4 regions of the Mesorhizobium sp. B2-4-1 genome follow, and region 2 is predicted to be linked to each of the others. Evidence: predicted binding sites of a transcription regulator. Region 2 holds the regulator's gene; each other region holds the start of a gene.
What was found. The regulator LexA, encoded in region 2, represses DNA repair genes until DNA is damaged. The targets are predictions, from matches to a motif close to TGTTCNNNNTGTGTTCNG.

Region 1: the regulator LexA is predicted to act here: its motif matches at 4,907-4,924, upstream of dinB (DNA polymerase IV).
Region 3: the regulator LexA is predicted to act here: its motif matches at 5,532-5,549, upstream of recA (recombinase RecA).
Region 4: the regulator LexA is predicted to act here: its motif matches at 2,224-2,241, upstream of FJ949_RS01545 (YifB family Mg chelatase-like AAA ATPase).

Annotation. Positions count from the first base shown of each region.
Region 1 covers NZ_VFVN01000010.1:121,112-129,156, forward strand. Annotated here, with positions in the region: gene FJ949_RS23565 (error-prone DNA polymerase) at 1-2,665, opposite strand, end outside; gene FJ949_RS23570 (DNA polymerase Y family protein) at 2,662-4,182, opposite strand; gene FJ949_RS23575 (damage-inducible protein) at 4,097-4,858, opposite strand; gene dinB (DNA polymerase IV) at 5,026-6,147, shown strand; gene ligD (DNA ligase D) at 6,172-8,045, opposite strand, start outside.
Region 2 covers NZ_VFVN01000008.1:114,032-122,076, reverse strand. Annotated here, with positions in the region: gene gltA (citrate synthase) at 1-1,207, opposite strand, end outside; gene gltX (glutamate--tRNA ligase) at 1,390-2,814, opposite strand; partial or broken gene FJ949_RS20930 (ComEC/Rec2 family competence protein) at 2,918-5,367, shown strand; gene lexA (transcriptional repressor LexA) at 5,361-6,104, opposite strand; gene FJ949_RS20920 (TetR/AcrR family transcriptional regulator C-terminal domain-containing protein) at 6,572-7,249, shown strand; gene kynU (kynureninase) at 7,246-8,045, shown strand, end outside.
Region 3 covers NZ_VFVN01000002.1:137,018-145,062, reverse strand. Annotated here, with positions in the region: gene FJ949_RS05330 (cysteine desulfurase) at 99-1,334, shown strand; gene FJ949_RS05325 (SUF system Fe-S cluster assembly protein) at 1,340-1,732, shown strand; gene sufA (Fe-S cluster assembly scaffold SufA) at 1,834-2,214, shown strand; gene FJ949_RS05315 (GFA family protein) at 2,376-2,873, opposite strand; gene FJ949_RS05310 (TfoX/Sxy family protein) at 2,966-3,289, shown strand; gene FJ949_RS05305 (pseudouridine-5'-phosphate glycosidase) at 3,416-4,333, opposite strand; gene FJ949_RS05300 (carbohydrate kinase family protein) at 4,380-5,324, opposite strand; gene recA (recombinase RecA) at 5,607-6,704, shown strand; gene alaS (alanine--tRNA ligase) at 7,009-8,045, shown strand, end outside.
Region 4 covers NZ_VFVN01000001.1:295,920-303,964, reverse strand. Annotated here, with positions in the region: gene FJ949_RS01550 (malate synthase G) at 1-541, shown strand, start outside; gene FJ949_RS01545 (YifB family Mg chelatase-like AAA ATPase) at 598-2,130, opposite strand; gene gshB (glutathione synthase) at 2,316-3,257, opposite strand; gene FJ949_RS01535 (GtrA family protein) at 3,331-3,705, opposite strand; gene FJ949_RS01530 (glycosyltransferase) at 3,710-4,720, opposite strand; gene FJ949_RS01525 (GtrA family protein) at 4,885-6,681, shown strand; gene FJ949_RS01520 (EAL domain-containing protein) at 6,823-8,045, shown strand, end outside.

The DNA of each region.
Region 1 (8,045 bases), on a different contig from region 2:
ATACGGTCTGCTGTTCGCGAGCCGAGGCCGCCGCAAAGAGGGGCAGGGGTTCGTCACGCAAGCCCTTGAGCGCCCATAGCGCCTCGCGGCGCGCGAGACCCAGATCGGAGCGGAAGGCGTCAGCCTCGGCGAGTTGGACAAGAGATGCCGCCGGTACGCCGGCGCGTTGCCAGAGATCGTCTATGGATGCGAAGCGTTCATTGGCCCGGGCGGCGACGATCGCGGCCGCGTCGGCATTGGCCAGCCCTTTGACCAGGCGCAAGCCGAGGCGGACCGCGAAGCGTCCGTCCTCGCCAATCGGCTCCAGTGTGCAGTCCCAGCGGCTCGCATTGATGCAGACGGGCCGGATCTCGACACCATGGGCTTGGGCATCGCGCACGATCTGGGCCGGCAGATAGAACCCCATTGGCTGGGAATTGAGCAGCGCGCAGCAGAAGACATCGGGATGGTGGCATTTCATCCAGCTCGAGGCGTAGGCGATGAGCGCGAAGCTGGCGGCATGGCTCTCGGGAAAGCCGTAGCTGCCAAAGCCCTCGAGCTGCTTGAAGGTGGTCGCCGCGAATTCAGGCGTATAGCCATTGGCGATCATGCCGCCGATCAGCTTGTCGTGGAACTTGCTGACGCCACCGGTGTGCTTGAATGTTGCCATGGCGCGGCGCAGCTGGTCGGCCTCGCCGGCGCTGAAGCCGGCGCAGACCATGGCGACCTGCATGGCCTGCTCCTGGAACAGCGGCACACCCAGTGTCTTGCCGAGCACGCGTTCGAGCTCGGGGGTCGGGAATTCGACCGGCTCCTTGCCCTCTCGGCGGCGCAGGTAGGGGTGGACCATGTCGCCCTGGATCGGACCGGGGCGTACGATGGCGACCTCCACGACGAGGTCATAGAAAGTGCGCGGCTTGATGCGGGGCAGCATCGACATCTGGGCACGGCTCTCGATCTGGAAGACCCCGATCGTGTCGGCCTTGCGGATCATGGCGTAGGTCGCCGGGTCTTCGGCCGGGATGGTGGCCAGGTCGAGGCTCATGCCCTTGTGCTCTGCCAAGAGATCAAAGCTGCGCTTCATGCAAGTGAGCATGCCGAGCGCCAGGACGTCGACCTTCATGAATTTGAGAATATCGATGTCGTCTTTGTCCCACTCGATGACCTGGCGGTCGACCATGCGCGCCGGCTCGATCGGCGCCAGATCGTCGAGCCGGTCATTGGTCAGGACGAAGCCACCCGGATGCTGCGACAGGTGCCGGGGCGTGCCTTCGAGCTGCTGCGCGAGTTTGAGCGTCAGCCGCAGCCGGCGATCGGCCGTGTTGAGGTTGAGCTCTCGGGCGCGGGTCTCGTCGATGCCTTCGCCGTGTCCCCAGACCTGCGAGGAAAGCAGCTTGGTGAGGTCCTCGGGCAGGCCGAGAGCCTTGCCGATATCGCGGACGGCGCCCTTGGTGTGATAGCGCACCACCGTCGAGCAGAGCGCGCTGTGGTCGCGGCCATAGGTTTCGTAGATCCATTGCATGACGATCTCGCGCCGTTCATGCTCGAAGTCGACATCGATGTCCGGGGGTTCGTTGCGCTCCTGCGAGACGAAGCGCTCGAACAGCAGATTGTTGCGCTCGGGATCGATGCTGGTGATGCCCAGCACGTAGCAGACGGCCGAGTTGGCGGCCGAGCCTCTGCCTTGGCAGAGGATGTCCTTGCTGCGCGCGAACTGGACGATCGCGTTCACCGTCAAGAAATAGGGCGCGTAGTGCAGGATCTCGATCAGGCGCAGTTCGTGCTTAATGAGCGCCACGACCTTGTCCGGTACACCCTCGGGATACCGCCGCTCGACACCTTCCCAGGTGAGTTGTTCGAGCGCCTCCTGTGCCGACAGCCCGGGCAACATCTTCTCCTCGGGATACTGATAGGCGAGTTCGTCGAGGGAGAAGCGGCATTGCCGCATGATCTCGACGGTGCGCGCGAGGGCTTCCGGATAGCGCGAAAACAGCCGCGCCATTTCCTCAGGCGGCTTGAGATAGCGGTCGGCATGGCGCTCGCGCCGGAACCCCAACTCGTCGATGGTGATGTTGTGGCGAATGGCCGTCACCACGTCCTGCAGGATGCGCCGACCGGGTTCGTGGAACAGAACGTCGTTCGTCACCACCGTCGGCACGCGCATTTGGGTCGCGAGGTTGGAAAGTTCGTGCAGCCGGACCTGGTCGTTGGGCCGCCGGCGCAAGGTCAGGGCCAGGTAGGCGCGATCGCTGAAGGTCTCCCGCAGTCGACGCAGCTGCAGGGGGCAGGTGTCATCGGCGCGGTCAGGGATAAGAACGGCAATCAGGCCCTCGGCATAGTCGGTCAGGTCGCTCCACTCGAGACGGCATTTCGCCTTGCCGCCACGCTTCTTGCCCAGGGTCAGCAGTCGGCAGAGCCGGGAATAGGCGGCGCGATCGGTGGGATAGACGAGCAGCGACATGCCGTCGACGAGATCGAGGCGACAGCCGACGATGAGCCTGACGCCAGTGTCCTTGGCGGCCTGATGCGCCCGCACGATGCCAGCTAGAGAATTGCGATCGACTACAGCCAAGGCCTCAATGCCGAGCGCCGCCGCCTGCGCGAAGAGGTCGTCGCAAGAGCTGGCGCCCCGAAGGAACGAGAAGTGGCTGGTCACCTGCAATTCGGCATAGCGCGGGGTGGTCATGCGAAGACCCCATGCAGGAACCATTTGTGCGAGCCGGTCTCGGGATCTTCGCCATCGCCGGCGCGGTAAATCCAGAAGCGGTCACCGGCCTCGTCCTCGACCTGGAAATAGTCGCGTACCGCGATCACTTCGGCATCGCGCCGCCACCATTCGCCGAACACGCGCTCAGGACCGTCAGCGCGCGTGACGCGGCGCCGGATGCCCCGCCAACTGAACCAGACCGGCGGGTGATCCGGCAGCAGCGCCATGGTTTCAATGGGCTCGGGGTGGGTGAGCAGCCGCGGCGGGCGCGGCCATTCTCCCGGCCAACTCGTCCCGTCATCGGGCGCGGTCGGCGCGATGCGTCGGATAGAACGTTCGGGCACATCGCTTTCGAGCGGGGCGAAGCGATAGAGACGTTGCTCGCCGATGCGGTTGGTGAGCGTGTCGATGAGATCGGTGATGTCGGGCTCGGGCTCCTCCACCAGCGACGAGATGATCTGCTTGGCTCCAAAGGGTTCGGCGAGGGTCGCGGTCAGCGTCATCAGTTCGATGCCGAAGCCAGGATCGACGGTCTCGATGCGATCGGTGAGGAGCCGGGTCAATCGCTTGACGTCGCGCACCGGGACCGCGGTGCCGACACGAATAGCCTCGATACGATTGTCGACGCGGTGAAACAGCAGGTCGAGCCGGCGGGCGCCGAGCCCCCTGGTCTCGAGCGCCTCGCAGAGCGCCGCGACCAGCTTGCCAGCATAGCGGGCAATGGTCTCGGCAGCGCCGATCGGCTCGCCGAATGCCCGGCGAACCTCGATGAGGTCGGGGGAGCGGACGGGCTCGAACGGTTCGCTGCGCCGCCCCATGGCCTGGTCCAGGCGACGGCCGAGCTCGTGCCCGAAGCGAAGACTGAGAGAGGCGCGCGGCGCCGCATCGACTTCGCCAACACGTTCGAAGCCAAGCGTTTGGAGACCGTGAACAATATCATGGGGCAGACGCAGCGCGACGATCGGCAGACCGAGCATGATGGCCGAGGATCCCTCCACCGGCGCGACAAAGGTGGGCCGGGCGAGGAAGCGGGCGCAGGCATGAGCGGCGCCCCACGTGTCCGCGACGGCGGCGCGTGCCTCGATGCCGGAGGCGGCCATGCGCGACACCAGCCCCTCGAGCATCATCTCCTCCCCGCCATGCAGATGGTCGGCGCCTGTTGTGTCGATGATGAGCCCGTCGGGCGGATCGGCGGCAACGATCGGAGCATAGCGCAGCGACCAGAGCGCCATTCTATCGAGCGCCGCGGCATCGCCCGCTGCATCGAAGTCGAAGCTCTGCAGGCTGGGCACCAGCACCTGGGCTTTGCTCCCCGGTATGCCGACACGCAATCCCGCCGCCCGCGCCGCTGCATCGACCGCGAGCACGAGCCGCCGGTTTCCCTGCCGGCCGAGCATAACGATCGGGCTTTCAGCCGATGGCGCCGACTGGCCCATGGCGCGCCGCAGGCGATCGGTCGGCCAGGCCGGAAAAAAGAGCGAGACGACCCTTGGCATCGCAGGCTTCCACTTCAAAATCGGCGCTTTCTCCAGCCCGGACCCGGATCAGCTCAAGCTGCCAGCGAGCACGGCCGACGCCCGCTACCGGCAAAGGGCGGGAGGGAAGCGCGGTGACCCGCCAGCGGGTGACCGCGGCGGTTGGTTGTCCAAAATCGGTTGCCTCGGTCTGCCGCCGCCTGCGGCGGATGGCGATGCCCACGGCGCCGGAAGTCTCGGCGGCGAGTTGGAGACGGCGGGAGGCTGTCATCGAGAGGCGGGCCAGTTCGGCAACGACAGCGCCTAGACCGCCATGGCGAAGCCCTTCCTCGAAACAGGCGAGCACGGAAGCTTCGTCGCCGGCCTCGACATAGACGACGCGGCCTGGGAGCAGACCGGCCTGCGCGATGGCAGGAGCAAAGAGATCCTGCCGGGTGACACACCAGAGCACCTTGCCCTTGGCCCGCGCTGCAATGCCGGCGGCAAAGAGCGCTGCCGCCGCCCCGTCAATCGCCCCATTCCGTCCACCCGCAACCTCATGCAGCGCCCCGAGCGCCAGCCCTCCCCCCGGTGGCACCTTGTCGATTGCCGGCACGCCGAAAGGAAGCGTTCCGCGGTTGCGCGTCGGCCCGCCTTCGAGGCGCGCGACTTGTTCGCGAAGCGCAGCGATAGCAGGGCTTGCGGCCGGCTGACCCATGGACAAATCACTCTCAAACAGTCTTCCCAATGGATTTCGGGGCTGATATGTTCCTTATTTGTTCTCTTGGCACTCATGAGTCAATCCGACTCGTTGCGCCACTTCGAGAGTTGATCGCAGACTGCGCTCGATCGAGTTGGGTCTGACAAGTGTCCGGAGTGAGCGCAGTGAATGCGATAGGGGACAATGATCGGGATTTGGAGGCGCCGACTGGCCCGGCCGTTTTGCGCAAGATCATCCATGTGGATATGGATGCGTTTTACGCTTCGGTCGAGCAGCGCGACAATCCGGAGCTCAGAGGCAAGCCGGTGGCGGTCGGTGGTTCAGCCGCTCGCGGCGTCGTGGCGGCGGCAAGCTACGAAGCGCGCGCCTTTGGCGTGCGGTCGGCACTCCCGTCTGTCACTGCCAAACGCCGCTGTCCCGAGTTGATCTTTGTCACACCCCGGTTCGACGTCTATCGGGCGGTCTCGGCACAGATCCACCAGATCTTCGCCGAACACACGGATCTGATTGAGCCACTGTCGCTGGATGAGGCTTATCTCGACGTAACGCAAAACAAGCAGCACATCCCCTTTGCAACCGAAATAGCAACGCAGATCCGCGCGCGGATCAAGGAGGTGACCGGACTCAATGCCTCGGCAGGGATCTCCTATTGCAAATTCCTGGCGAAGATTGCGAGCGATCTCAATAAGCCCAACGGCCAGGCACTCATCACGCCGACGATGGGACCTGACTTCGTGGCTAGACTGCCGGTAAAGAAATTCCACGGCGTGGGGCCGGCGACGGCCGCGAAGATGGAGAGGTTGGACATAGAGACGGGCGCCGACCTGCGCGAGAAACCACTAGCTTTCTTGCAGCAACATTTCGGCAAGTCAGGAAACTGGTATTATCAGATCGCCCGGGGGATCGATGAGCGGTCGGTTCAGGCCGACCGTCCACGGAAATCCGTCGGTGCAGAGGATACCTTTGCGGTCGATATCTTTGCCCTTGATGCGGCGCGCGCCGAGCTGGCGCCGCTGGCCGAAAAGGTTTGGCGCCATTGCGAAGCCAAGCATCTTTCCGGCAGGACGGTGACGCTGAAGGTGAAGTTCACCGATTTCCAGCAGGTCACACGCAGCCGTACCCTTCCAAGGCTCGTGCTGGGCGCCGATGAAATGCTTGAGGTGGCACAAACCATGCTCGCCGACCTGTTCCCGGTCGTGAAAGGCATCCGCTTGCTGGGTGTAACGCTGTCATCGTTGGAAGGCATGGACAGCGCCCCGATCGCAGATCAGCTAGGACTGTTTTGATGCGATCCGGACTGAACTTGTCAGCTACTGAACCGCTTTGCACATACGGTCCGTAAGCGTCTGCTCGACCTCGAAATACCCATGCCAGGCATCGGGCTCTTGAGCCCGCGCCGCAGCGGCAAAAACGTCAAAGGCATTGGCGCGTGTGAGCTTCGGCAACTCTTCCCAGGTTACGGGGACAGCGCAGGAGGCACCGGCCCGCGCACGGGTCGACCATGGGCAGATGGCCGTGGAGCCTTGTCCATTGCGCAGATAGTCCAGAAACATGCGGCCCTTGCGCTTGGCCTTGCTCATGTTGGCGACGAACCGCGAAGGGTCTGTGCGGGCCAGCAGTTCCGCGAAGTCTTGGCAGAAGTTCTTGACTGCTTCCCAGCCGGCCTCGGGAACGAGTGGCACGACCACATGCACGCCCTTGCCGCCGGACAGCAGCGGCCATGATTGAAGGCCGAGTGCCTCTAGAACGCCGCGGATGTCGATCGCGGCTTGCTTGACGTCATCAAAGCCCAGGCCCTCGTCGGGGTCGATGTCGAAGACTATCCGGTGTGGAAGGTTTGGCTGCTGGCGCAAGCTTCCCCAGACATGGAACTCGAGCACGTTCATCTGGACGCCGGCGATCAGCCCAGCCAGGTCGTCGACCCAAAGAATGCGGCTCTCCTTGCCGGACATCTTCGCCAACTGGCCGTCATGGATTGCCTTGGGCATGCCAGGCAGCTTGTGCTTCTGAAAAAAGGTCTGCTGCAGGTCGCCGTCGGTATCGCGCACCAACGAAAGGGGCCGATCCTGGATATGTGGCAGCATCCTCTCGGCAACCGCAGCGTAATAGGCGGCGAGCGTCGCCTTTGTTACCGCAGTGCCGGGATACATCAGCTTGTTGGGATGGGTCAGGTTAACGCCAACAGCGCGGGCGATCTCCTTGCCCATATGAGGATCCAGATTGGCCGTGGCGGCGGTCGCCACGGTCTTGGGGTTTTCCATCACCACCTGGTCGGCGCGCTTGTCTTCGCGCATGCCTTCGAAGCTCGGGTGGCGCAGGCTGCCGTCTGGTGTCACCTCGGAATAGGTGACCTCGGCAACAAGTTCGGGCCTTACCCAGCGGGCACGTCGCGCGATGTCGCGCGGCACGGATACGAAGGCGGGCTTGTCTAAAGGCCGCTTCTCCAACTGCGCGAGAATGGATTTGCGCATCGCCTCGGTAAAGCCGGTGCCGACGCGGCCGCGGTAGATCAGCTTTCCGTTTTCGTAGGTACCAAGGATGAGCGAAGCCATGCCGCGGCCAGTGTCGCTGGGGCGGTAGCCACCGACCACGAACTCCTGTCGTTTCGTGCACTTGATCTTGAGCCAGGTGGGGGCGCGGTCGCCGACATACCGGCTGTCCGCGCGCTTGGCGATGATGCCCTCGTGGCCGCCGGCGCACATGGTGTCGAACACCTTTTTGCCGTTGTCGGCGATATGGCTGGAAAACTGCAGGCTTTCGTCCGGGTCCTTCTCGCCCAGCAGTTCCGCAAGCCGTTCCTTGCGTTCGAGCAAGGGCCGGGTGGACAGATCCTCGCCGTTCAATTCGAGCAGGTCGAAGGCATAGAACTTGAGCGGCATGCCCGCGGCGATGCCGGTCTTAAGCATCGAGAAGTTGGTGCGCCCCTGGCTGTCGATGGCGACGATTTCGCCGTCGATTAGCGCCGAGCCCTTGGTTAGCGCCTTAAGCGCCGGCAGGATCACCTTGAACTGACGGGTCCAGTCGTGGCCGTTGCGGGTGTAGACGACGACCTCCGATCCCGAGATCGCGACCTGCGCCCGATAGCCGTCGAACTTCATTTCGAAGAGCCAATCTGCGCCAACCGGGATGTCCTCGGTTAGCGTGCAGAGTTGGAAGGGACGAAACTGGGGTAGGGGGTATCGCA
Region 2 (8,045 bases):
TGCGGGCGACGGCGAACAGCACGGTGAACATGGTGGTGGGGAAGCCCAGCGCCTTCAGCGTGATGCCGGAATAGAAGTCGACATTGGGGTAGAGCTTCTTCTCGATGAAATAGGGATCGGTGAGTGCGATCTTCTCCAGTTCCATGGCGATGTCGAGCAGCGGATCGTCCTTGATGCCGAGTTCGCCCAGCACCTCATGCGCGGTCTTCTGCATGATCTTGGCGCGCGGATCGTAGTTCTTGTAGACGCGGTGGCCAAAGCCCATCAGCCGGAACGGATCGTCCTTGTCCTTGGCGCGGGCGATGAATTCCGGAATATGATCGACATGGCCGATCTCGCCGAGCATGTTCAGCGCCGCTTCGTTGGCGCCGCCATGCGCCGGGCCCCACAGGCAGGCGATGCCGGCGGCGATGCAGGCGAACGGATTGGCGCCAGACGAGCCGGCGAGCCGAACGGTAGAGGTCGAAGCGTTCTGCTCGTGGTCGGCGTGCAGGATGAAGATGCGCTCCATGGCGCGCGCCAGGACCGGGTTGATCTTGTATTCCTCGCACGGCACGGCAAAGCACATGTGCAGGAAGTTGGCGGCGAAATTCAGTTCGTTCTTCGGGTAAATGAAGGGCTGGCCGATATGGTATTTGTAGGCCATGGCCGCGATCGTCGGCATCTTGGCGATCAGCCGCATCGACGCCACCATGCGCTGGTAAGGATCCGAGATGTCGGTGGAGTCGTGATAGAAGGCCGACAGCGCGCCGACCACGCCGCACATCACCGCCATCGGATGCGCGTCGCGGCGGAAGCCGGTGAAGAAGCGCGACATCTGCTCATGCACCATGGTGTGGCGCGTCACGCGGTAATCGAAATCGTCCTTCTGCGCCTTGGTCGGCAGTTCGCCGTAGAGCAGGAGATAGCAGACTTCCAGGAAGTCGCCATGTTCGGCCAACTGGTCGATCGGATAGCCGCGATGCAGGAGAATGCCGGCGTCGCCATCGATGAACGTGATCTCGGACTCGCAGCTTGCCGTCGAGGTGAAGCCGGGATCGTAGGTGAAGGCGCCGGTGGTGCTGTACAGCGTGGCGATGTCGATGACGTCAGGCCCGACTGAACCACTTCGCACCTTGAATTCGTGCGTCTTGCCGGCGAATTCCAGCTTTGCCGTGGCTTCCTGGGTCTTGCCGCCCAGTTCCCGTCTTGTCGCAGCTTCGGTCATTGCAAACTCCTTCTTGTTTCCTCATGCCGGCAAAGGCAAATTCTGCAAAGCGACACGTCGAAGTCACCGAATGCGCGTATTCGCGACCGCATTTTAGGAAGTGCGTGCCAGATTGGGCCAAGGCTCAATGTTGCACTGCGAAACGCGCCTTTCAATGCCAATCTTCTTGGGCCAGATTGCTCCTAATCGATTTGATCGGCGATGCGCGCCAGGCTCTCCTCGCGACCAAGCACGGCGAGAACGTCGAACACGCCGGGCGAGGTGCTCTTGCCTGTCAAGGCGGCGCGCAAGGGCTGGGCGACGGCGCCGAGCTTGTAGCCGCCGGCCGTCGCATAGTCGCGGATCGCGGCTTCAGCCGAGGCCGCCGTCCAGTCGCCTGAAACCGCCTCGAGCGCGTCGTGAGCGCCACGCAGGACCTTGCGCGCATCGTCATTGAGCAGCAGGGCTGCCTTCTCATCGATCGGCAACGGCCGCGCGGCAAACAGGAAGGCAGCGCCATCGACGAGTTCGACCAGCGTCTTGGCGCGCTCCTTCAGGCCCGGCAGCGCTGCCAGCAACTGCGCCCTGTTCTTGTCGTCGAGGCGTGCGGCCATCGCCGGGCCGCCCTCGAGATAGGGCAAGGTGGCAATGAAGATATCGAACAGCTCGGCATCGCCCATGCGGCGCATATGGACGCCGTTCAGCGCCTCCAGCTTGGCGAAATCGAAGCGGGCGGCGCCCTTGTTCACATCGCCGATGTCGAACCATGCGATCATGTCCTGGATCGACATGATCTCGTCGTCGCCGTGGCTCCAGCCGAGCCGAGCCAGGTAGTTGAGCAGCGCTTCGGGCAGGTAGCCCATGGCGCGGTAGGCCTCCACGCCCAGCGCGCCGTGCCGCTTCGACAGCTTGGCGCCGTCGGCGCCGTGGATCAGCGGTATGTGCGACATTGAAGGCACATCCCAGCCCATGGCGTTGTAGATCACGGTCTGGCGGGCGGCATTGGTCAGGTGGTCGTCGCCACGGATGATGTGGGTGACGCCCATGTCGTGATCGTCAACGACGACGGCATGCATGTAGGTCGGATTGCCGTCCGAGCGCAGGATGATGAAGTCGTCCAGATCCTTGTTGGGAAAGCGCACGTCGCCCTGGACACGGTCATGCACCACCGTCTCGCCTTTGGTCGGCGCCTTGATGCGGATCGCGCCCTTGACGCCAGGAGGCGCCTGCGAAGGGTCGCGGTCACGCCAGCTTCCGTCATAGCGCGGCGGCAGGCCCTTGGCCCGCGCCGCGTCGCGCATTGCCTCAAGCTCGGCAGGGGTCTCGTAGCTGTAGTAAGCCTTGCCCATGCGCACCAGCTCCTCGGCCACCTCGCGATGGCGCGGCGCGCGCTCGAACTGCGAGACGGCGTCGCCGTCCCAGGTGAGGCCGAGCCAAGTCAGTCCTTCGAGAATGGCTGCTGTCGCCGCATCGGTGGAGCGCTCGCGGTCGGTGTCCTCGATGCGCAGCAGCATCGTACCGCCGGTGTGCTTGGCGTAGAGCCAGTTGAAGAGCGCCGTACGCGCGCCGCCGATGTGCAGGTAGCCGGTGGGCGAGGGGGCAAAACGGGTGACAACCTTGTCGGACATACAACTCTCGGGAAACGTCTGGAGCGGGGTGCGGATCACACGCACTTTCGCGCGTTGCGCGTTCATGTAGCATAGGGTGTCGAGGGCGCAAGGGGCAGACCCGATGGCTGGAGCGGGCCGGGGCGCGGAGGAAGGCGAGGACGTCGTTGCCGGCGTCAGCGAACGCTCCCTTTTTGCCATGCCCGCGCCCGCCTCATTGCCGCTGGCGTTGCCGCCCCTACAGCAGCCGGGCAAGTCGCCGCCGGCGGATGTTTCCACGCCGCCCGGCATTCCCGCAGCCGGCGCGGCCGTGCGTCTGCGCCGTGAGTTCGGCCGTGCTTCATGGCCTCGTCTGCGCAACGGCGTGGCCAGAGCGTCCGAGCTCGAACTCGATCGGGGCATAGCCTTCCTGCTCGTGCCGGTGTTCCTGGCATGCGGATCGATCGCCTATTTTTCGCTGGCGGCGGAGCCGGGCTTTGCCAAGCCTGTCGCGGTCGCGATCCTGATGTCGCTGTGCGCGCTCGTTTCACGCTCATGGCCGAAAACGCATCTGTGCTTCATGGCGGCGCTGTTGTGCGCGCTCGGCATGCTCGCCGGCAAAGTCGAGACGTGGCGAGCGGGAACGCGGATGCTGGGCTCGGAAATCTCCACGCAAATCACCGGCCGCGTCGTTTCGGTCGACCAGATGGAGACCGGGCGCATCCGGCTGACCATCGATGTGACATCGACCGCGCGGCCGAAACTACTCTACGCGCCGGAGCGCGTTCGCCTTTCGGCACGCAAGGTGCCGGCTGAAGTGACGGCCGGTTCGCTCGTGACCGGCTATGCCAGGCTGTTGCCGCCGACCGGACCGGTGCGGCCGGACAGCTACGACTTTTCCTTCGACAGCTACTTCGCCGGCATAGGCGCCAGCGGCTTCTTTCTCGGCAACCCCAAAATCGTCTCAGCCGATGACAGGCCGCTGTGGGCCGCCCTTTCAGCCGCCATCGAGAGTGCTCGCGAAAGCATTGCCGACCATATCAGGGGCAGCATCGGCGGTGCCGAGGGCGAGATCGCCGCGGCGCTGATCGTGGGTGTGCGCGCCGGGATTCCCGACGAGATCAATGAAGCGATGCGACGCACCGGCATCTACCACATCATCTCAATTTCCGGGCTGCACATGGCGCTGGTCGCCGGCACGGTCATGGGTCTGCTGCGTGGCGGCTTCGCGCTGTTCCCGAATTTTTCCTCCCGCCGGCCGGTCAAGAAATACGCGGCCGCGGCGGCACTTTTCTCGATCGCCGCCTACCTCGTCATTTCGGGCGTCGTTGTCGCCGCCGAACGCAGCTTCATCATGCTGGCGGTGATGCTGATCGCCGTTCTGTTCGATCGGGCGGCACTCACCATGCGCAATCTGGCTATTTCGGCGATCGCCGTCATCGTGGTGTCGCCGCACGAGGTGGTAGGGCCGAGCTTCCAGATGTCGTTCGCCGCCACCGCGGCCCTGGTCGGCGCCTATGCCGGCTGGTCGGATCGCAAAGCCGACAAAGCGCGGACCCCGCCGCCGCAACGGACCTTGCCTGGCCTGCTGACGCGAAAATTGCTGCTGGCGACAGGTGGGCTGGCGATGACCTCGATTATCGCGGGAAGCGCCACGGCGCTTTTCGCCATCTGGCATTTCCAGCGCGTGTCGCCGCTCAGCCTGTTCGCCAATCTTGCCGTCATGCCGATCGTTTCTGTCGTGATGTTCCTTGCGGTTGCCAGCGCGCTGCTGATGCCGTTCGGGTTCGATGGACCATCCCTTTATCTGATGGGCAAGGGACTGACCGCGATGATCGCCATATCAGGATGGATCTCGCAACGCTCGCCGGTCGACGCGGTCGGGTTGATTTCGCAGCATCCGTCCTTCTGGTGGCGATCGCCCTGGTCATCGCGACGATGGCCACGACATGGCTGCGGCTGGCGGCACTTCCCTTCGCGCTCGCCGGCCTGTTGACCGTCTCGGACACGCGCACGCCGGACGTGCTGATTTCGGAGGATGCCCGCCTGGTGGCGTTGCCGATCGGCGGCGGCGAGCTCGCGATCAACCGGGCGCGCCCGAACGAATTCACCGTCGATAATTGGAAACGCGCGCTGAAGTCCGAAACCATCGTTGCGCCGGAACTGTTCGACAGCGGAGACCGACAGTTCGACATCTTCGATCCCGCGCAACTTCCGGCGGGAGCGCCTTTCTATTGCTTCACGGGCCTGTGCATGGCCCGGCATACCTCGGGGGCGATCATCGCGCAGGTGGAGGATCGCAAGGACGCCTGGAGGGCCTGCTCCTATGCGGATCTGATCGTCATCAACGACCCCGCGGGCTACGATCCCTGCCACAATCCGCTGGTTCTCGTCATCACCAAGCGGCAGCTCGCTCGTAAGGGAAGTGCCGCCGTCTTCTTCGACCAGCAATCGGCGACGGCACCGGCACGGGTCAGCTTTGCCGTCGACAGGCCATATCGGCCTTGGCACGAACAGCGGAAATTCTCACGCGAGGCAAGGGGACTGCCGCCTTACCGCAAACCCGAAAAGCCCACCGCCGACCCCGCTCAGTAGCGCCTGATCAGGCCGACCAGCTTGCCTTGCACCTTGACCCTGTCCGGTCCGAAAATACGTGTTTCATAGGCCGGATTGGCAGCCTCGAGCGCAATCGAAGCACCCTTTCGGCGGAAGCGCTTCAGCGTTGCTTCCTCCTCGTCCACCAGGGCCACGATGATCTCGCCGGGACTTGCGGTGTCGGCATTGCGGATGATGACCGTGTCGCCGTCGAAAATGCCGGCCTCGATCATCGAATCGCCCTTGACCTCCAGCGCATAGTGTTCGCCGCCCATGATCATGTCAGGCGGCACTGAAATGGAATGCGTCTGATGCTGGATGGCGTCGATCGGCACACCCGCTGCGATGCGACCCATGACCGGGATCGACACCGCTGAAACCGCATCGTCGTCATTGCCGGCAGCGGGCAGACGCGAAGACGTCGCCGGCTTGATCTGCCGGCTAGGGCTGCTGCCCTGTCCGAGGCTGCCCTGGATGACGCTCGGGGAGAACTTCTTTGCCGCGTTAAGACCCGGCGCGATCGAGTCCGGCAGGCGCAGCACCTCCAGCGCGCGCGCCCGGTTGGGCAGGCGGCGAATGAAGCCGCGCTCCTCCAACGCCGTGATCAGCCGATGAATTCCCGACTTGGAGGCGAGGTCCAGCGCTTCCTTCATCTCGTCGAAGGACGGCGGAATGCCGCTTTCCTTCAGCCGTTCATGGATGAACATCAAGAGTTCATGTTGCTTGCGCGTGAGCATGGCGGCCCCCAAAGGCATTGCACGAAGGGTCTGGAACCAGAATCAGAAAACAAACCCAGAACAAACACTATCTGTTCCAGTTGTGTTCCGCAACCATTTAAAGTTTAATGAATTTGTTAAGGCGACGGAAACGAAATGCCCTCCCGCAGCCAGCATCCTGCCAGCGCGGTCCGTCGTCAATGCGCTCCCGGGCCCTTTGAAACTATTTTGGTTAATGGCCTGTGGCCCGACCGGTCTCCACTCTTGGCACAAGCCTGCAAGCTGGGTGACCGGCAGGTGCGGGGTGCGTTTGGGCGGATTAAAAACCCCTGCGGCTCGTGAACGAAACGAAACCAAAATGCCAACTTCCTGCGGGAAAACGACGAGGCACCACCACTGGTCGCGATGGGCTGCGTTCGCTCGCTCCTTGCTTCCCGTTCGCTTGACGAAACCGTATAATAATGTACGGTTTTCGAAGAGGAACACCAATGACCACGCCGAAGCAGGCCGCGCGACGCGAACGGATAGAGGAGGCCGCCTATGCGGTGCTCCGGGAAGCCGGCTACAAGAGCGCCTCCCTGCTTGCTATCGCCAAGCGGGCATCGGCCTCGAACGAAACCCTCTACAACTGGTACGGCAACAAGCAGACCCTGTTTCGATCCTTGATCGAAGCCAATGCGGGAGAGGCAAGGAAGCTGCTGGAGGACGCCCTTCACCAGGCGCGCGATCCGCTCGAAACCCTGAACTTGCTCGGGCCAGTCCTGCTGACCCTCGTGACGGGCGACAAGGCGGTGGCGCTCAATCGCGCCGCGGCCGGCGACGTCAACGATACAGGCACGCTTGGCCAATCGATCGCGCAATTCGGCCGCAATGCCATAATGCCGCTTGTTGGCGACCTGCTTCGAACCGCAAGTCGGGCCGGCCTGATCGCCTGTGACGATCCTGCCGAAGCCGCCGACATCTACATCAGTCTTTTGATCGGCGATCTCCAGGTTCGCCGGATCGTTGGGGTGCTCGAGGAACTGCCTCGGGCGGAAATCGAGCAAAGATCGAACCGGGCGTTCACCCTGTTCTTGCGCGTCTATGCGGCCAGCCCTTGCCCGGGCGGCAAAACAGCCGGCCCGTTTCCAGGGCGCTCTTCTCACCGAGGAACATCGCGACCATGAGCAAAATTCCCGATCTCGCAGCGATCGAGGCAATGGACACCGCGGATCCGCTGCGTGCCATGCGTGACCGCTTCACCTTGCCCCAGGGGGTGATCTATCTCGACGGCAATTCGCTGGGCGCCGCTTCGCCCGCCGTGTTCGGCGAGCTGCAGAAGGCCGCCACGCAGGAGTGGGCGCAGGATCTCATCCGCGCCTGGAACACCGCCGGCTGGTTCGACATGCCGGTCGAACTCGGCGACCAACTCGGGCGCCTGATCGGGGCCGCCGCCGGCCAGACGGTGGTCTGCGATACCACCTCGATCAACATCTACAAGGTGCTGCATGCGGCACTCGGGATGCGGCCGGACAGGTCAGTCATCGTCGCCGAGGGGGACAGCTTTCCGACCGATCTCTATATGGCCGAAGGCGTTGCCTCGACGCGGCCGGGCACGGTGCTGCGGCTCGAGGGTGTCGATGCGCCGACCATAGAAGAACTGATCGACGAGCGGGTCGCGGTCATCCTGGTCAACCACGTCAACTACAAATCCGGGCAGTTGCGCGACGTGGCCGCGCTGACGCGGACGGCACATGATGCCGGCGCGCTGATTGTCTGGGATCTCTGCCATACCGCCGGCGCCTTGCCCGTCGAGCTCGACCGTTCGAATGCCGATTTCGCCGTTGGCTGCACCTACAAATATCTCAATGGCGGCCCGGGTGCCCCGGCCTTCATCTACGCGGCCGAGCGCCACCATGGCGATGTCCGCCAGCCGCTCAGCGGCTGGTGGGGCCATGCGCGGCCATTCGCCTTCGAACAGGG
Region 3 (8,045 bases), on a different contig from region 2:
GACCTTCTCCCCTTGTGGGAGAAGGTGGATCGGCGCGAAGCGCCGAGACGGATGAGAGGCGTTGCACGGAATGAGGCGGTGCCTCAAGAGAGCTTATGATGGACCAGAAAGTCGAAACCTACGACGTCGAGGCGATCCGCCGCGATTTCCCGATTCTGTCACGCGAAGTCTACGGCAAACCTCTCGTCTATCTCGACAATGGCGCCTCGGCGCAGAAGCCGCAGGCGGTGCTCGACGCGGTCCAGCACGCCTATGCCCAGGAATACGCCAACGTCCATCGCGGCCTGCACTTCCTGTCCAATGCAGCGACCGACGCCTATGAGAAGGCGCGGGAGACGGTTCGCCGCTTCCTCAATGCGCCGAGCACCGACAATATCGTCTTCACCTCGAACACGACATCGGCGATCAACACGGTCGCCTATGGCTATGGCATGCCCAATATCGGCGAGGGCGACGAGATCGTGCTGTCGATCATGGAGCACCACTCCAACATCGTGCCATGGCATTTCATCCGCGAGCGGCAGGGCGCCAAACTGGTCTGGGTGCCGGTCGACGATCTCGGCGTCTTCCACATCGAGGAATTCGAGAAGCGGCTGACAGACCGGACGAAGCTGGTCGCCATCACGCAGATGTCGAACGCGCTGGGCACGGTGACGCCGATCAAGGAGATCGTGCGCATCGCGCATTCGCGCGGCATTCCCGTGCTCGTCGACGGCAGCCAGAGCGCCGTCCATATGCCCATCGACGTGCAGGACCTCGACTGCGATTTCTTCGTCTTCACCGGCCACAAGGTCTACGGTCCCTCGGGCATCGGTGTACTCTACGGCAAGAAGGACATCTTGCAGCGCATGCGTCCGTTCATGGGTGGCGGCGAGATGATCGAGGAGGTGACCGAAGACATCGTCACCTACAACGACCCGCCACACCGCTTCGAGGCCGGTACGCCGCCGATCGTCCAGGCGATCGGGCTGGGCGCCGCGCTCGATTACATGGAAAAGATCGGCCGCGAGCGCATCGCCGCGCACGAGGCCGATTTGAAGGACTATGCGCACGAGCGGCTGCGCGCCATCAACTCGCTGCGCATCTTCGGCGATGCGCCCGGCAAGGGGGCCATCATCTCGTTCGAGCTGCAAGGCATTCATGCCCATGACGTGTCGATGGTGATCGACCGGCAAGGCGTGGCTGTGCGCGCGGGCACCCATTGCGCCCAGCCCCTGTTGAAACGCTTCGGCGTAACCTCCACATGCAGGGCGTCGTTCGGCATGTATAATACGCGAGCCGAAGTCGATGCTTTGGCTGATGCGCTGGAAAAAGCACGCAAGTTTTTCGGGTGACGATAATGGAAGATGCCAGCACAGCCACCGATGCTGTTCCCGACGCGGCCGCCAATGCGGTGGTTTCCGCGTCCGCCATTCCCGCCGACGAACTGGCGCGGCTGACCGACGACATCGTTTCGGCGCTGAAGACGGTCTACGACCCGGAAATCCCGGCCGATATCTACGAGCTTGGCCTCGTCTACAAGATCGACATCGAGGACGACCGCTCAGTCAAGATCGACATGACGCTGACCGCGCCCGGCTGCCCGGTGGCCGGCGAGATGCCGGGCTGGGTTGAGAACGCCGTCGGCGCCGTCGAAGGCGTGTCGGGCGTCGAGGTCAACATGACATTCGACCCGCCCTGGTCGCCCGATCGCATGTCGGAAGAGGCGCAGGTGGCGGTGGGCTGGTACTGACGTCGAGTCCGGCACACTTGCGCCAGTGGCAAAACTTCACCATTTTAGGTGAGGAATCATTCGGCAGGCCTTGAACCTGCATGGAATGGAGAAGGAAAAAGATGGGACGCTTTGCCGTCATCACGATGACCGAAAAGGCCGCCGACCGGGTGCGCGAGATCGTTGCCACGCGTGAGAATGCGCATGGCATTCGCCTCGGTATCAAGAAGGGCGGTTGCGCCGGCATGGAATACACGGTCGACCTGGTGACCGAACCCAATACCAAGGAAGACCACATCGAGCGCGACGGCGCCCATGTCTATGTCGCGCCGGAAGCAGCACTTTTCCTGTTCGGCACCGAGATGGATTTCGAGCAGACGACGCTGCGCACCGGCTTCACCTTCCGCAACCCGAACCAGAGCTCGGCCTGCGGCTGCGGCGAATCCGTCGAACTGAAGCCGGCCGACCTCAAGGCGCTGGCAGAAGCACGCGCCTCCGCCTGACCTTCCTTCGTCCCGTTTACGGGGAGAAGGTGTCCCCCAGGGCCGGATGAGGGGCAGCGATAGCCCCGCTGCCGGCGTTCGTCATTCGAAAAGCCGCGCAATTGGCTTCCCGCCTGGTGCGCAGACCACTCCTCACCTCCCTTAGAACGCAGCGAAGACACTCACTCCACCCACGTCCCGGTCCGCTTATGCCAGTCGGCGATCGATTCCTCGGGATAGACGTCGAACACCTTGTCGCTCGGCCCGACATCGGGCTCGACCCAGTTGGCCTTGTATTTCAGCATCAGATGCACCTTGCTCGGCGGTTTCGGCAGGTCGCTGTCGATCGCCGAGGCGAAGGGATGGACGAGTTCCGGCCAGGTCGGGTCGTAGAGCCACAGCGCCGATCCGCATTTGCGGCAGAAATTGCGCTCTCCGGTCGAGATCTCGCAATGCGGATGTTCGTCGTCCTCGATCTCGGCCCGATAGACGCCGAGGCTCCTCTTGCCGCGGATGGTCATCGTCTCGTAGTTGGCGCCGAGATTGATGGCAAAACCGCCGCCGCCCTGCTGCTTGCGGCAGATCGAGCAGTAGCACAGCATGAACGGCACGGGCGTGTGGCTTTCCACCTCGAAACGAACGGCATTGCAGCGGCAGGAGCCTTTGAGCAGGACAGGCATGGCGGGAAACTCCGATCGGCCATCCTTCAACCTGTCAGCATGGTTTTGGTTGCGCCGATGACAAGGCCGAATCGCGGTGACATGATCCGCGCATGGACAATGAACGCATAGAAGAACTCTTCCAGAGCCTGGGCCCGGTCAGCATCCGCAAACTGTTCGGCGGCAAGGGCATCTATGCCGACGGCGTCATCGTCGCCATCGTGTTGCGCGGCGAATTGATGCTGAAAGCGGACGAGCAAAGCGCGCCCGACTTCGAGGCCGCCGGCTGCGCGCAGTGGACCTACACCGGGTCTCGCCACGGCAAGCTGGTGGCGATGCCCTATTGGAGTATTCCCGATAGTGCCTTCGACGACCCCGACGAGATGGCGGTATGGGCGCGGCGGGCCTATGAGGCGGGGCGGCGGGCGGGAAAATAACGCTAGGACCTCGGGGCGATGAGGCAGTGCAGACTTTTTCGGAGACGTCCAGCAGGACAGAGGAGGGCGTGACGGAACTCGGTGGTCGCGAGTAGCCGTGGTGCCGCCGCTCGTATTTCCGGCGTCCTACAGCGCCCCGGCAATTCGCGCTGCCAGCCGAGCATTGTTTTCGACCAGCGCGATGTTGGTCTTCAGGCTCCGGCCGCCGGTGAGTTCGAGGATTTTGGAGAGCAGGAACGGCGTCACCGCCTTGCCGGTAACGTTGAGCGCCTCGGCGGCCTTCTGGGCGGCCTCGATGTAGCCGGCCATCTCGCCGGCCGGGATTTCGTGATCCTCCGGCACCGGATTGGCGATCAGCATGCCGCCGCTCAGGCCCAGCGCCTGTCGCGTCTTGTAAAAATGCGCGATCTCTTCCGGCGCGTGCAAGGTCAGCGGCGCGCGGAACGGCGACTGCCGCGACCAGAAGGCCGGCATGGTCTCGCAGCCATGGCCGATCACGGGCACGCCGCGGGTCTCCAGCACCTCCAGCGTCTTTTCGATGTCGAGGATGGCCTTGGCCCCAGCCGAGACGACGATGACGGGCGTGCGCGCCAGCTCATCGAGGTCGGCGGAAATGTCGAAGCTTTTTTCGGCGCCCTTGTGCACGCCGCCGATGCCGCCGGTGGCGAACACCTTTATCCCAACCATATGCGCGGCGATCATTGTGGCGGCAACCGTGGTGCCGCCGGTGCGCCCTTGCGCGACGGCGAAGCCGAGATCTGCGCGCGAGAGCTTCATGGCGTCGCCGGTCATGGCGAGCGATTCGCGTTCTCCGTCGGAGAGGCCGATCTTGATGCGGCCCGCCACCACGGCGATCGTCGCCGGCACCGCGCCGCCGTCCGCAATGATCCTTTCCACGTCGGCCGCCATGGCGCCATTGTCGGGGTAGGGCATGCCATGGGTTATGATGGTGCTTTCCAGCGCAACCACGGGCTTCCCGGCGGCCAAGGCTTGCGCCACCGGCGCGTGGACATCGATGAAGGGGCGGGCGGTGTCTGGGGTCATCTGGATCTCCAATCCGAAGTGCGGCGCATCCTTTCGGATGCCGGTCTCATGCCATTTCCTGCTCTTCGGGCACAAGAGCCAGCGCTTGCGCGAAAGTCGTCGTGGTGAAATCGGGAACGGCGCCCGCGCTTTCAATAGCCAGCGTCGCGGCGGCGACGCCCTCCCGCAGCGCCGCGCGCAAGGGCATGCCGCGCAGTAGGGCGGCGACCGTCGCGCCGGCAAGCGCATCGCCGGCGCCGGTGACGTCCACGACCTTTCTTGGAGGGGGCGGGACGACGGCAAAGCTGCCGTCGCGGTCGAAGCCTAGCACCGGGCCGCCGCCCGCCGTGACCACCGCGCTGTCGAGGCCGGCGCTTCTCAGCCCGTCGAGGACAGTTTTTTGAGAGGCGGCATCGTCAAGCCCGGCAAGCGCCACCGCCTCGCGCCTGTTCATGAAGGCGACGGCCAGGCCGCCGAGCACTGGTGTCAAGCGCACGACCTTGGCCGGTGAAATGGCAATGGCGAACACGGGCTTGCCGGCGGCAAGCGATACCAGCCGCTCCAGAGCCGCCGATGGCAGATTGGCGTCGCAAAGGACGGCATCTGCGGCGGCGATCTCCTCCCTCACCCTGGAGCGGCGGATCTGCTTTGCAAATGCCAGCTCATAAAGCGCCATGTCGGCAAAGCCGACGAGCAGTTCGCCCTCGCGGTCGATCAGCGCCGTATAGCTCGGCGTCGTGCGGTCGAGGAACACCGCGGACAGGTCGGCAATGCCTGCTTCGGCGATGGCGCGCGAAACCGTGTCGGCGGCGGCATCGCCGCCGCGCACCGACAGCAACGAGCCCGAGACGCCTCGCCGCACCGTGCTGCGCAAAGCGTTGAAGACGCCGCCGCCGACATCCTCGCGCATCGTGCCCGGGTTGGAGGCAGCCGGCACGTAAGCGCCGGACACCTGGCCGCGCCTGTCGATATGGGCGCCGCCCACCGCCAGAACTCTTGGAGATCTCACCATGCGCCGATATGACCTTTGTTGGCGGTCACGCACAAGCGCCATGCTATGCGACGGAGCTTCGCAGGCAACAACCAGCGATTCGTGAGGCCGGCACGGCGAACCAGCCTGGCCTAATATTCGGACCATGTTGGAGCCGAATCCTGAGACAAAAAAAGAACAAATCAGGATGTTGCTTATTTTTCAAATGCTTGATCCCTCTTGCCAAATGAGAACAAAAAAGGTACAAATAACCAAGGATTACGGATTGTCCGGCCTTCATTGACGACTACGGGGTGATGTATCATGGCTCAGAACAGCTTGCGGCTTGTAGAGGATAAGGCAGTGGACAAATCAAAGGCTCTGGATGCGGCGCTGTCGCAAATCGAGCGGGCTTTCGGCAAGGGCTCGATCATGCGGCTCGGCGCGAACGAGCAGGTCGTCGAGATCGAAACCGTGCCGACCGGCTCGCTCGGCCTCGACATCGCGCTTGGCGTCGGCGGCCTGCCGCGCGGCCGCATCATCGAGATCTACGGGCCGGAAAGCTCGGGTAAGACGACGCTGGCGCTGCACACGGTGGCGGAAGCCCAGAAGAAGGGCGGCATCTGCGCCTTCGTCGATGCCGAGCATGCGCTCGATCCGGTCTATGCCCGCAAGCTCGGCGTCGATCTCGAAAACCTCCTGATCTCGCAGCCTGACACTGGCGAGCAGGCGCTTGAGATCTGCGATACGCTGGTGCGCTCCGGCGCCATCGATGTGCTGGTGGTCGATTCGGTCGCGGCGCTGACGCCGCGCGCCGAAATCGAGGGCGAGATGGGCGATTCGCTGCCCGGCCTGCAGGCCCGCCTGATGAGCCAGGCGCTGCGCAAGCTGACCGCCTCGATCTCGCGCTCCAACACCATGGTCATCTTCATCAACCAGATCCGCATGAAGATCGGCGTCATGTTCGGCTCGCCCGAAACCACCACCGGCGGCAATGCGCTGAAATTTTACGCCTCGGTGCGTCTCGATATCCGCCGCATCGGCTCGGTCAAGGACCGCGACGAGGTCGTCGGCAACCAGACCCGCGTCAAGGTGGTCAAGAACAAGCTGGCGCCGCCCTTCAAGGTGGTCGAGTTCGACATCATGTACGGCGAAGGCGTGTCGAAGACAGGCGAGCTGGTCGATCTCGGCGTCAAGGCCGGCGTGGTCGAGAAGTCGGGCGCCTGGTTCTCCTACAATTCGCAGCGTCTCGGCCAGGGCCGCGAGAACGCGAAGCTGTTCCTGCGCGACAATCCCGATACGGCGCGCGAGATCGAACTTGCGCTCAGGCAGAACGCCGGACTGATCGCCGAGAAATTCCTTGAGAATGGCGGCTCCGAAGGTGGCGATGATGGGTTCGAGGATGAAGCCGGCGCGATGTAAGCGTTCGCCGGCGCAATTCAAGCGTTCGCCGGCGCGATCTAGCGTTCGGTTTATGGCCCGAGTTCGGCCATAATCCCGGTTCATCAATTTGAGCTTATGTAATCGAGTTCTGTAGTATTGCGTTTCAAACCGCCGGCCCCGTGCCGGCGGTTTGCGTTTTGGGTGGCTGGTGAACCGCGAATTGGCCGGCTTGCGTGTTTCTGGACAGGGTGCCAAGCGGCGGCTAAAAGGCCAGCTCCATCTTCTAAAGCAGAGCCCATTTTCCGCCGGTCCGGCCGGCGGCTCTCTCGAAAAGGCAGCATTCATGAGTGGCGTGAACGAGATCCGGTCGACATTTCTCGACTATTTCCGCAAGGAGGGTCACGAGGTCGTGGCGTCGAGCCCGCTTGTACCGCGCAACGATCCGACGCTGATGTTCACCAATGCCGGCATGGTGCAGTTCAAGAACGTCTTCACCGGCCTGGAGAAGCGGCCCTATTCGCGTGCCACGACCGCCCAGAAAAGCGTTCGCGCCGGCGGCAAGCACAACGACCTCGACAATGTCGGCTACACCGCGCGCCACCTGACCTTCTTCGAGATGCTCGGCAATTTCTCCTTCGGCGACTATTTCAAGGAGCGCGCCATCGAGTTGGCCTGGAACCTCATTACCAGGGAGTTCGGGCTTAAGAAGGACAAGCTGCTCGTCACCGTCTACCACACCGACGACGAGGCGGCCGGCTTCTGGAAGAAGATCGCCGGCTTTTCCGATGATCGCATCATCCGCATCCCAACCTCCGACAATTTCTGGGCGATGGGCGACACCGGGCCGTGCGGGCCATGCTCGGAAATTTTCATCGATCGCGGCGAGCACATCTGGGGCGGTCCGCCCGGCACCCCGGAGGAGGATGGCGACCGGTTCCTGGAATTCTGGAACCTGGTGTTCATGCAGTACGAGCAAGTGACGAAGGACGAGCGCATTGACCTGCCGCGCCCGTCGATCGACACCGGCATGGGGCTGGAGCGCATGGCCTCCATCCTGCAAGGCGTGGAAAGCGTGTTTGAGACCGACCTGTTCCGCCATCTGATCGATGCGGCGTCGTCCGCGCTCGGCCGCGGTCCCGACGCCGAGACCGTCGCATCCTATCGCGTCATAGCCGATCACCTGCGCTCGTCCTCGTTCCTGGTCGCAGACGGCGTGCTGCCATCGAACGAAGGCCGCGGCTATGTGCTGCGCCGCATCATGCGCCGCGCCATGCGGCATGCGCAATTGCTCGGTGCGAACGAGCCGCTGGTGTGGCAGCTGGTGCCGGCGCTGGTTCGCGAGATGGGTCAGGCCTATCCGGAACTGGTGCGCGGCGAACA
Region 4 (8,045 bases), on a different contig from region 2:
GACGCTGCACGCCACCCACTATCACAAGGTCGATGTCCACGCCGTCCAGGCGGCGCTGAAGAGCCGGCCGAAGGCCAAGCTCGACGACATCCTGTCGGCGCCGGTCGCGGTGCGGCCCAACTGGTCTCCGGCCGACATCCAGGCGGAACTCGACAACAATGCGCAAGGCATTCTGGGCTATGTCGTGCGCTGGATCGACCAGGGCGTCGGCTGCTCGAAAGTGCCCGATATCAACGATGTCGGCCTGATGGAGGACCGCGCCACGCTGCGCATCTCCTCGCAGCACATCGCCAACTGGCTGCACCATGGCGTCTGCACGGCCGACCAGGTGATGGAAACGATGAGGCGCATGGCTGATATCGTCGACCAGCAGAACCAAGGCGACCCGCTCTACCGGCCGATGGCCGCCGATTTCGACGGCTCCGTCGCCTTCCAGGCCGCCTGCGACCTCGTCTTCAAAGGCCGCATCCAGCCCAACGGCTACACCGAACCGGTGCTGCACGCGCGGAGGCTGGAACTGAAGGCGAAGGGAGCGGCCTGAACCGGAGAGTTGAAGCCGGCAGGCGTTCCGCTTCCCTCCTCTCGAAGCAGCGCGAACTACGCCGCCTGCGCCACTCGCTCCGAACTCATCCGGTAGGAGATCGCTTCGGCCAAGTGAATGCGGCCGACGGTCTCGCTGGCGTCGAGATCGGCCAGTGTTCTCGCCACCTTCAGCACGCGGTGATAGGCCCGCGCCGAGAAGGCGAGCTTTTCGCTGGCGTCCTTGAGCAGCGACAGGCCCGATGCGTCGGGCATGGCGATCTCCTCGATGACCGCCGGCGCGCAATGCGCGTTTGTGGTGGCGCTGGTGACGCCGAGCCGTTCGAAACGCTCGCGCTGGAGGGTGCGGGCACGCGCCACGCGCAGCGCCACGTCGGCGCTCTTCTCCGCCCGGTCGGGCCGGATCAGGTCGCTGGCCGAGACCGCCGGCACCTCGATCCTGAGATCGATGCGGTCGAGCAGCGGTCCCGAGATGCGCGCCTGGTAATCGGTGCGGCAGCGTTCGCCGCGCAGGCAGCGATAGCCGGGCTCGCCGGCCATGCCGCAGCGGCACGGGTTCATCGCCGCCACAAGCTGGATGCGCGCCGGATAGGTGACGCGGTGGTTGGCGCGCGCGATCATGCAGTCGCCGGTCTCGAGCGGCTGGCGCAACGCGTCGAGCGTCTGCGGCGTGAATTCGGGAAATTCGTCGAGGAACAGCACGCCGTGGTGCGCAAGCGACACTTCGCCCGGCCGCGCCCGGATGCCGCCGCCGACCATCGCCGCCATCGAGGCCGAATGGTGCGGCGCGCGGAACGGCCGCCGGTCGGTCAGCTTGCCCTCGCCGAGCTCGCCGGCGACGGAGGCGATCATCGATACTTCGAGCAATTCCTTCGGCGCCAGCGGCGGCAGGATCGACGGCAGCCGCTGCGCCAGCATCGACTTTCCCGATCCGGGCGGGCCGACCATGAGCAGGTTGTGCCCGCCGGCCGCCGCCACCTCCAGTGCCCGCTTGGCGGTTTCCTGGCCCTTGATGTCGGCAAGATCGGGCAGGTCGCGCGCCGCGGCATGGATGCCGGCTTCAGGCCGCGACAGCACCTGCGTGCCGCGAAAATGATTGGCGATGGCGATCAGGCTGCGCGGCGCGAGTATGTCGAAGTCCTTGCCGGCCCAGGCGGCTTCGGGGCCGCAGGCGAAGGGGCAGATCAGGCCCTTGCCTTCGGAATTCGCGCCGATCGCGGCCGGCAAGGCGCCGGCGACCGCGGCAATGGTGCCGTCGAGCGAGAGTTCGCCAAGCACGACATAACCGGCCAGCATGTCGCCCGGAATGGCGCCAAGCGCCGCCATCAGGCCGAGCGCGATCGGCAAATCGTAGTGGCTGCCCTCCTTGGGCAGGTCGGCGGGCGCCAGATTGACCGTGACTTTCTTGGACGGCATCGACAGGCCCGACGCGTGCAGCGCCGCCTGCACCCGTTCGCGGCTTTCGGCAACCGCCTTGTCGGCCAGGCCGACGATGTGCATGTTGACCTTGCCGGGCGCGATCATCACCTGCACGTCGACCGGCACGGCCTCGATGCCCTGGAAAGCAACCGTGCGAACCCGCGCCACCATGTCTTGTCCCCGGATCTGGGTTTGCCCCAAGCCTTCTACAATCAGGCCGCGAAGGGCCTGGGCCGGACACAATCACAATTCCTCGGTTAAATCAAGAACATTACAGGAACGCGCAATCGCCTAAGTTGCGGCTCGATTGTCTCCGGTTGCAAAAACGGAACATGGTTAATACAAAGTGAAAACGGCTACTTCCGCTTGGCCTCCACCGCGTCCCAGAACAGGCTGGCGATGTCGGCGCCGCCGAAGCGCTTGACTTCGCGTACGCCGGTCGGCGAGGTCACGTTGATCTCGGTCATGTAGTCGCCGATCACGTCGATGCCGACGAGGATGAAGCCACGTTCCCTCAGTGCCGGCCCGATGCGGGCGCAGATCTCGCGTTCGCGCTCGGTCAGCTCGGTCTTCTCGGCGCGGCCGCCGACATGCATGTTGGAGCGGGAATCGTGCTCGGCCGGCACCCGGTTGATGGCCCCGACCGGCTCGCCGTCAATCAGGATGATGCGCTTGTCGCCCTTGCGCACGTCCTTGAGGTAGCGCTGCACGATGTAGGGCTCACGGAACAACTGGCCGAACATTTCGAGCAGCGAGGCGAGGTTGCGGTCGGCCTCCAGCAGGTGGAAGATGCCCGCTCCGCCATTGCCGTAGAGCGGCTTGACGATGATGTCGCCGAATTCCTTGCGGAAGGCGGCGACCTCCTGGGGATCCTTGGTGATCAGCGTTTCCGGCATCAGGTCGGGAAACTCGGTGACGAAGATCTTTTCCGGGCTGTTGCGCACCCAGGCCGGGTCGTTGACCACCAGCGTCCTGGGGTGGATGCGCTCCAGTATGTGCGTGGTGGTGATGTAGTTCATGTCGAAGGGCGGATCCTGTCTCAGCAGGATCACGTCCATCTCCGACAGGTCGGTGCGCACCTTCTCCCCCAGCGAATAGTGGCTGCCCTTCTCGTCGCGTACCTGCATCTCCTCGATGCGGGCGAACACCTTGCCGTCGCGCAGCGACAGCCGGTCGGGCGTGTAGTGGTAGAGCTGATGGCCGCGCCGCTGCGCCTCCAGCGACAGCGCGAACGAAGTGTCTCCGGCGATCGACACGGTGGAGATGTGGTCCATCTGGACGGCGATTTTCAGCTTCATGGCAGGTCCCCAGCACGGTCGATGAGAGAGCGATATAGGGGTCCCGGCGCCTTCTGCCAATCGGGCCACGCCGCTAGCGGTCGAAGACCAGCCTGGAATAGCCGAGAAAGGACAGCCCCATGGCGGCCAGCGAAGCGAAAGCAAGGGCGGCCAATGGCGGGGTTGTCGGCAGGACGACAAGGATGGCGCAGTAGACCAGATAGTTGGCGATGCTGGTGGCGATGCCGACGCTGCCATAGCGCACGCCTTCCCGCACCAAGCCGCGGCTCGACGGCGAGAAGGTCAGATGCCGGTTTGTCTGCCAGGTGACACAGAGTGCAAAGCCGATGGACAGCATGCGGGCGCTGAAAGGGCCGAGCGGCGTGACCGCAAGCAGCAACCAGAGGGCGGCCGCGTCGGCGACGAAGCCGATGCCGCCGGCAAAGACGAAGCGGACGAGACGGCTCACCGCTTCATGCGGCGCGAGGCGTCTTGCCTGGGCCGGCCTTCGCGGCAGTCGGCTCGCTGGCGCGCTCGCGCCGCTCTATGCGGCCCGAAGGCATCGACAGGTAGAAGATGCGCTTCTGTTCGGCGCGGCCGCGCGACACCGAGTCGAGGATCACCCCAGTCACACCAGCCAGCATCGAGAGCAAGAGCAGGCCGACCGACAGCACCCATGTCGGCATGCGCGGCACCAGCCCGGTCTCGGCGAATTCGACCAGCACAGGCGCCATCAGGAACAGGCTCGACACCAGGAAGACCAGGGCGAAGGCGCCGAAGAAACGCAGCGGTTGCGTTTCCTTCATCAGCATGGCGAACATCCACAGGATCCTGGCGCCGTCGCGAAAGGTCGAAAGCTTCGACGACGAGCCGTCCGGCCGCTTGCCGTAATCGAGCGCGATCTCGCTGACGGGCAATTTGAGCTGCGAAGCATGAACCGACATTTCGGTCTCGATCTCGAAGCCGCCGGAGACGGCCGGGAAGCTTTTGACGAAGCGCCGGGTGAAGACCCGGTAGCCCGAGAAGATGTCGGTGAAATCGCTGCCGAACAGCCCTTTATAGAGGCTGTTGAAGACGCGGTTGCCGAAGGCATGGCCGGTCCTGCCGGCATCGTTGGTGACGCCGCGGCGGGTGCCCACCACCATGTCGGAGCGCTCGGTCAGAAGCGTGTTGATCAATTGTGGCGCGTCTTCCGGCGCATAGGTGCCGTCGCCGTCGGCCATCAGGTAAATGTCGGCGTCGATGTCGGCGAACATGCGCCGCACCACATTGCCCTTGCCCTGGCGCGGTTCGCGCACCACGATGGCGCCGGCGGCACGGGCCCTGAGCGCGGTCAGGTCGCGCGAATTGTTGTCGTAAACATAGACCGTTGCCAAAGGCAGCGTCTCGCGGAAGCGCCGCACCACCTCGGCGATCGTCAATTCCTCATTGTAGCAAGGCAGGAGCACGGCAATGGTGGGTTCGTAGCGAAGCTCTTGCGGCATTTTCCTCTCCGGGTGCCTCGCCGCCACACGCGGTTCGCGCCGAAAGTCAGGCGCGTTCAGGCGGTTTTACTATTTATTGAAGCCGTTAAGGCTAGGTTTAAGGCCGGACCGTACGAGTGTCGATTGGCCGGAAAGGCCCGGCATTCCTGCCAGGGGCGATGGGGATGAGCACAGCCAGCAACGGCGCTTCCACCTGGAAGTCCGACATCGCGTTTGCGTTGCTTGCCGCCTTGCTGCTGCTGGCGCTCGATCTCCATGCCGGATTCCCGCAACTGGCCAACCCGGCCGGCGACAATGACAGCCTGCTGCAACTGGTGGAGGTTCGCGACCTCCTGGCCGGCCAGAGCTGGTTCGACCTGCACCAGTACAGGATGGGGCTGGAGGGTGGCTTCGTCATGCACTGGTCGCGGCTGCTCGACGCCCCGCTGGCGCTTGGCATGCTCGCCCTGTCGGCCCTGACGGGCAGTGCCGCTTTGGGCGAGCAGGTCGTGCAGGTGCTTTGGCCTCTCCTGCAATTCTGGCTCGCGCTGTTCTCCATCATGCGCGCCGCGCGCGCTTTCGCCGGCGAGCACGCGGTCCTGCCCGCTGCGGTGGTCGGCGGAGCGGCTTTGTATTATCTCGGAATCTTCTCGCCCGGCGCACTCGATCACCACAATGTCCAGCTGATGCTGACCTTGGCCGGCCTGGCTTTGCTGCTCGAAGCACCTCGCCACCGGCCCGCCGCCCTGTTTGCCGGCGCGTGCGCCACGCTGGCATTGGCGATCGGCATGGAAAGCGCCCCCTATGCTGGAACCCTGGGCGCCATCGTCGCCCTGCTGTTCCTCGTCAGCGGTGGCGGCGAAAGGCTGATCGCCAGGGATTTTGGCTTGGGCGTCACCGCCGTCTCGGCCCTTGTTTACATCACCACCATACCGGCGTCGGCATGGGGACAGACCCAGTGCGACACCTTCTCGACCGTGCAGTTCGTGGTTGCCGCGCTTGCCGGCGCCGGCCTTGCGGTCATCGCCTCATGGGGCGCCGCCAATGCGACGTACGGCCGTCGCCTGGTCTCGCTCGGCCTGCTGGCGTTCGTGCTTATCCTTGTCGTGATGTTTCTGTTCCCGCAATGCCTGGCTGCCCCCTATGCCGGCCTCGACCCGCGCCTCCAGCAGATGTGGCTCGGTCATATCGACGAAGCGCAGTCGATATTCCAGCTCGTCGCGGCCGATCCGGCCAGAGCGGTGGCGCGCTTCGCGACGCCGCTGGTGGCGATCGTCCTGATGGCGCTGCGCCTCGGCAAGGGCGGCTGGCGGCGGCAGGACAGTCTCGTCGGCGCGCTGCTGGTGATGGCTTTCCTGGTCAGTGCCTGGGAGGTCCGCGGCTCGACCTTCTCCATCGCCTTCGCGGTGATCCCGCTTTGCGCCTGGATCGCCGAATGGCGGCAGCGCGCCGAAAACAGCCCGTCCGGCGGCTCCGTGCTCCGTATGGCCGCGGCCTGGCTGATCTCGGTCAATGCGGTTTGGTCCAGCGCTGCCGAGGCGGCATCGAGCGCCTTCCAGACCGGTGCGGCCGTCACCAATGCCGGCATCGATGCACCTTGCAACAGCAAGGCCTCGTTCGCCGCGCTCGCCCGCATGCCTGACACCACGGTGCTGGCCATCTCCAATCTCGGCTCGCCGATCCTGGCCTTTACCGGTCATCGCGCGCTCGCTGGGCCCTACCACCGCAACGTCGCCGGAAACCTGCTCGTATTCGATGCCTTGCTGGGCTCGGCCACTGACGCGAAAGCCGTCGTGGCAAACCATCGCGTCGGGATTGTCGCGCTCTGCCGCGGCAATCCCGAAACCAGGCTTCTCGCAACCAAGGCGCCTGACGGCTTTCTGGCCGGGCTGATGCATGGCAGCGTGCCGGATTGGCTGGAACCGGTGGCGGAGACCCAGGGCACGCCGCTGGAGCTCTATCGCGTTCGCCCCGCCGGTTGAGCGACGACGCCCTTGAGCCCGGGCGGCTTTGCGGAGGGCAACGCGCTCTAGCGGCGAAAAATCGATTTTCCCGATACGTTTCCTAAAGGGTTTGCTGCCAGTCTCGGAAATAAATTCCGACTTCGAGAAACAGGGACACCGATGCAAACTTCGTTTGGCACCGGTCAGGCAAACAGGGAGAGCACGGATCTGGCATTCACCGATCCGTTGACCGGGCTTGGCAACCATCGCCGCTTCTTCGACAAGGTCGATCGCCTGATCAGCGACCGTGCCGACGATCCCGCGCCCTTCACCGTCGGCATTCTCGACCTTGATGGATTCAAGCCGATCAACGATCTGTTCGGCCACAAGGCCGGCGACGACATCCTGATCCAGGTGGCGATGCGCCTGCGCGCCTCGATGGACGGCCATTCCACCGTCTGCCGCATCGGCGCCGACGAATTCGCCTTCCTCTATCCGCTGGTGTTCAGCGAGGAGGCGGCCGCCGAAAAGTCGCGCATGCTGATCGAAATCCTGTCGGCCCCGTATGATGTCGGCGAACGCACGGCGAGGCTGTCGGCCTCCGTCGGCTGTTCGCTGTTCTATTCCGGCGACGAGACCACCGAGATCCTCATCAACAAGGCCGAAACGGCGCTTTACCATGCCAAGCGATCCGGCCGCGGCCGGGTCGTCGTCTATACCCGCGAAATGGAAGAGGCGGCCAAGCGCGTCACCCGCATCGAGCAGGCGCTGCGCCGCGCCGTCTCGGCCGGCGAGGTGGAGCCGCATTTCCAGCCGATCGTCGACCTCACCACGCGCCGCACCATCGGCTTCGAGACGCTGGCGCGCTGGACCGACCGCGATCTCGGCTCGGTGCCGCCGACCGTCTTCATTCCGATCGCCGAGGAGCGCGGCATCATCGGCCCGCTGTCGCAGCTAGTGCTGCGCAAGGCGACCGAGGCGGCGAGGAGTTGGCCGAAGGACCTGTTCCTGTCCTTCAACCTGTCGCCCTCGCAGCTCGTCGACCAGAACACCGGCCTGCACATATTGGCGATCCTCGACCGTACGGGCTTCGATCCGCGCCGGCTGGAGATCGAGATTACCGAGACCGGCCTGATGAACGATCCGGCCTCGGCCGCGCAGATCGTCGAGGACCTGCGCCGCGTCGGCATCCGCGTCTCGCTCGACGATTTCGGCACCGGCCAGTCCTCGCTCGGGCGGCTGCGCGAATTCCATTTCGACAAGTTGAAGATCGACCGCGCCTTCGTCTCCTCCATTCTCGATGACCGCCCGTCGGAGCACATCATCCGCGCCATTCTCGCAATGTGCGAAGGGCTCGGCATGGATGTCGTCGCCGAAGGCATCGAGGAAGAGGCGCAGGCCGA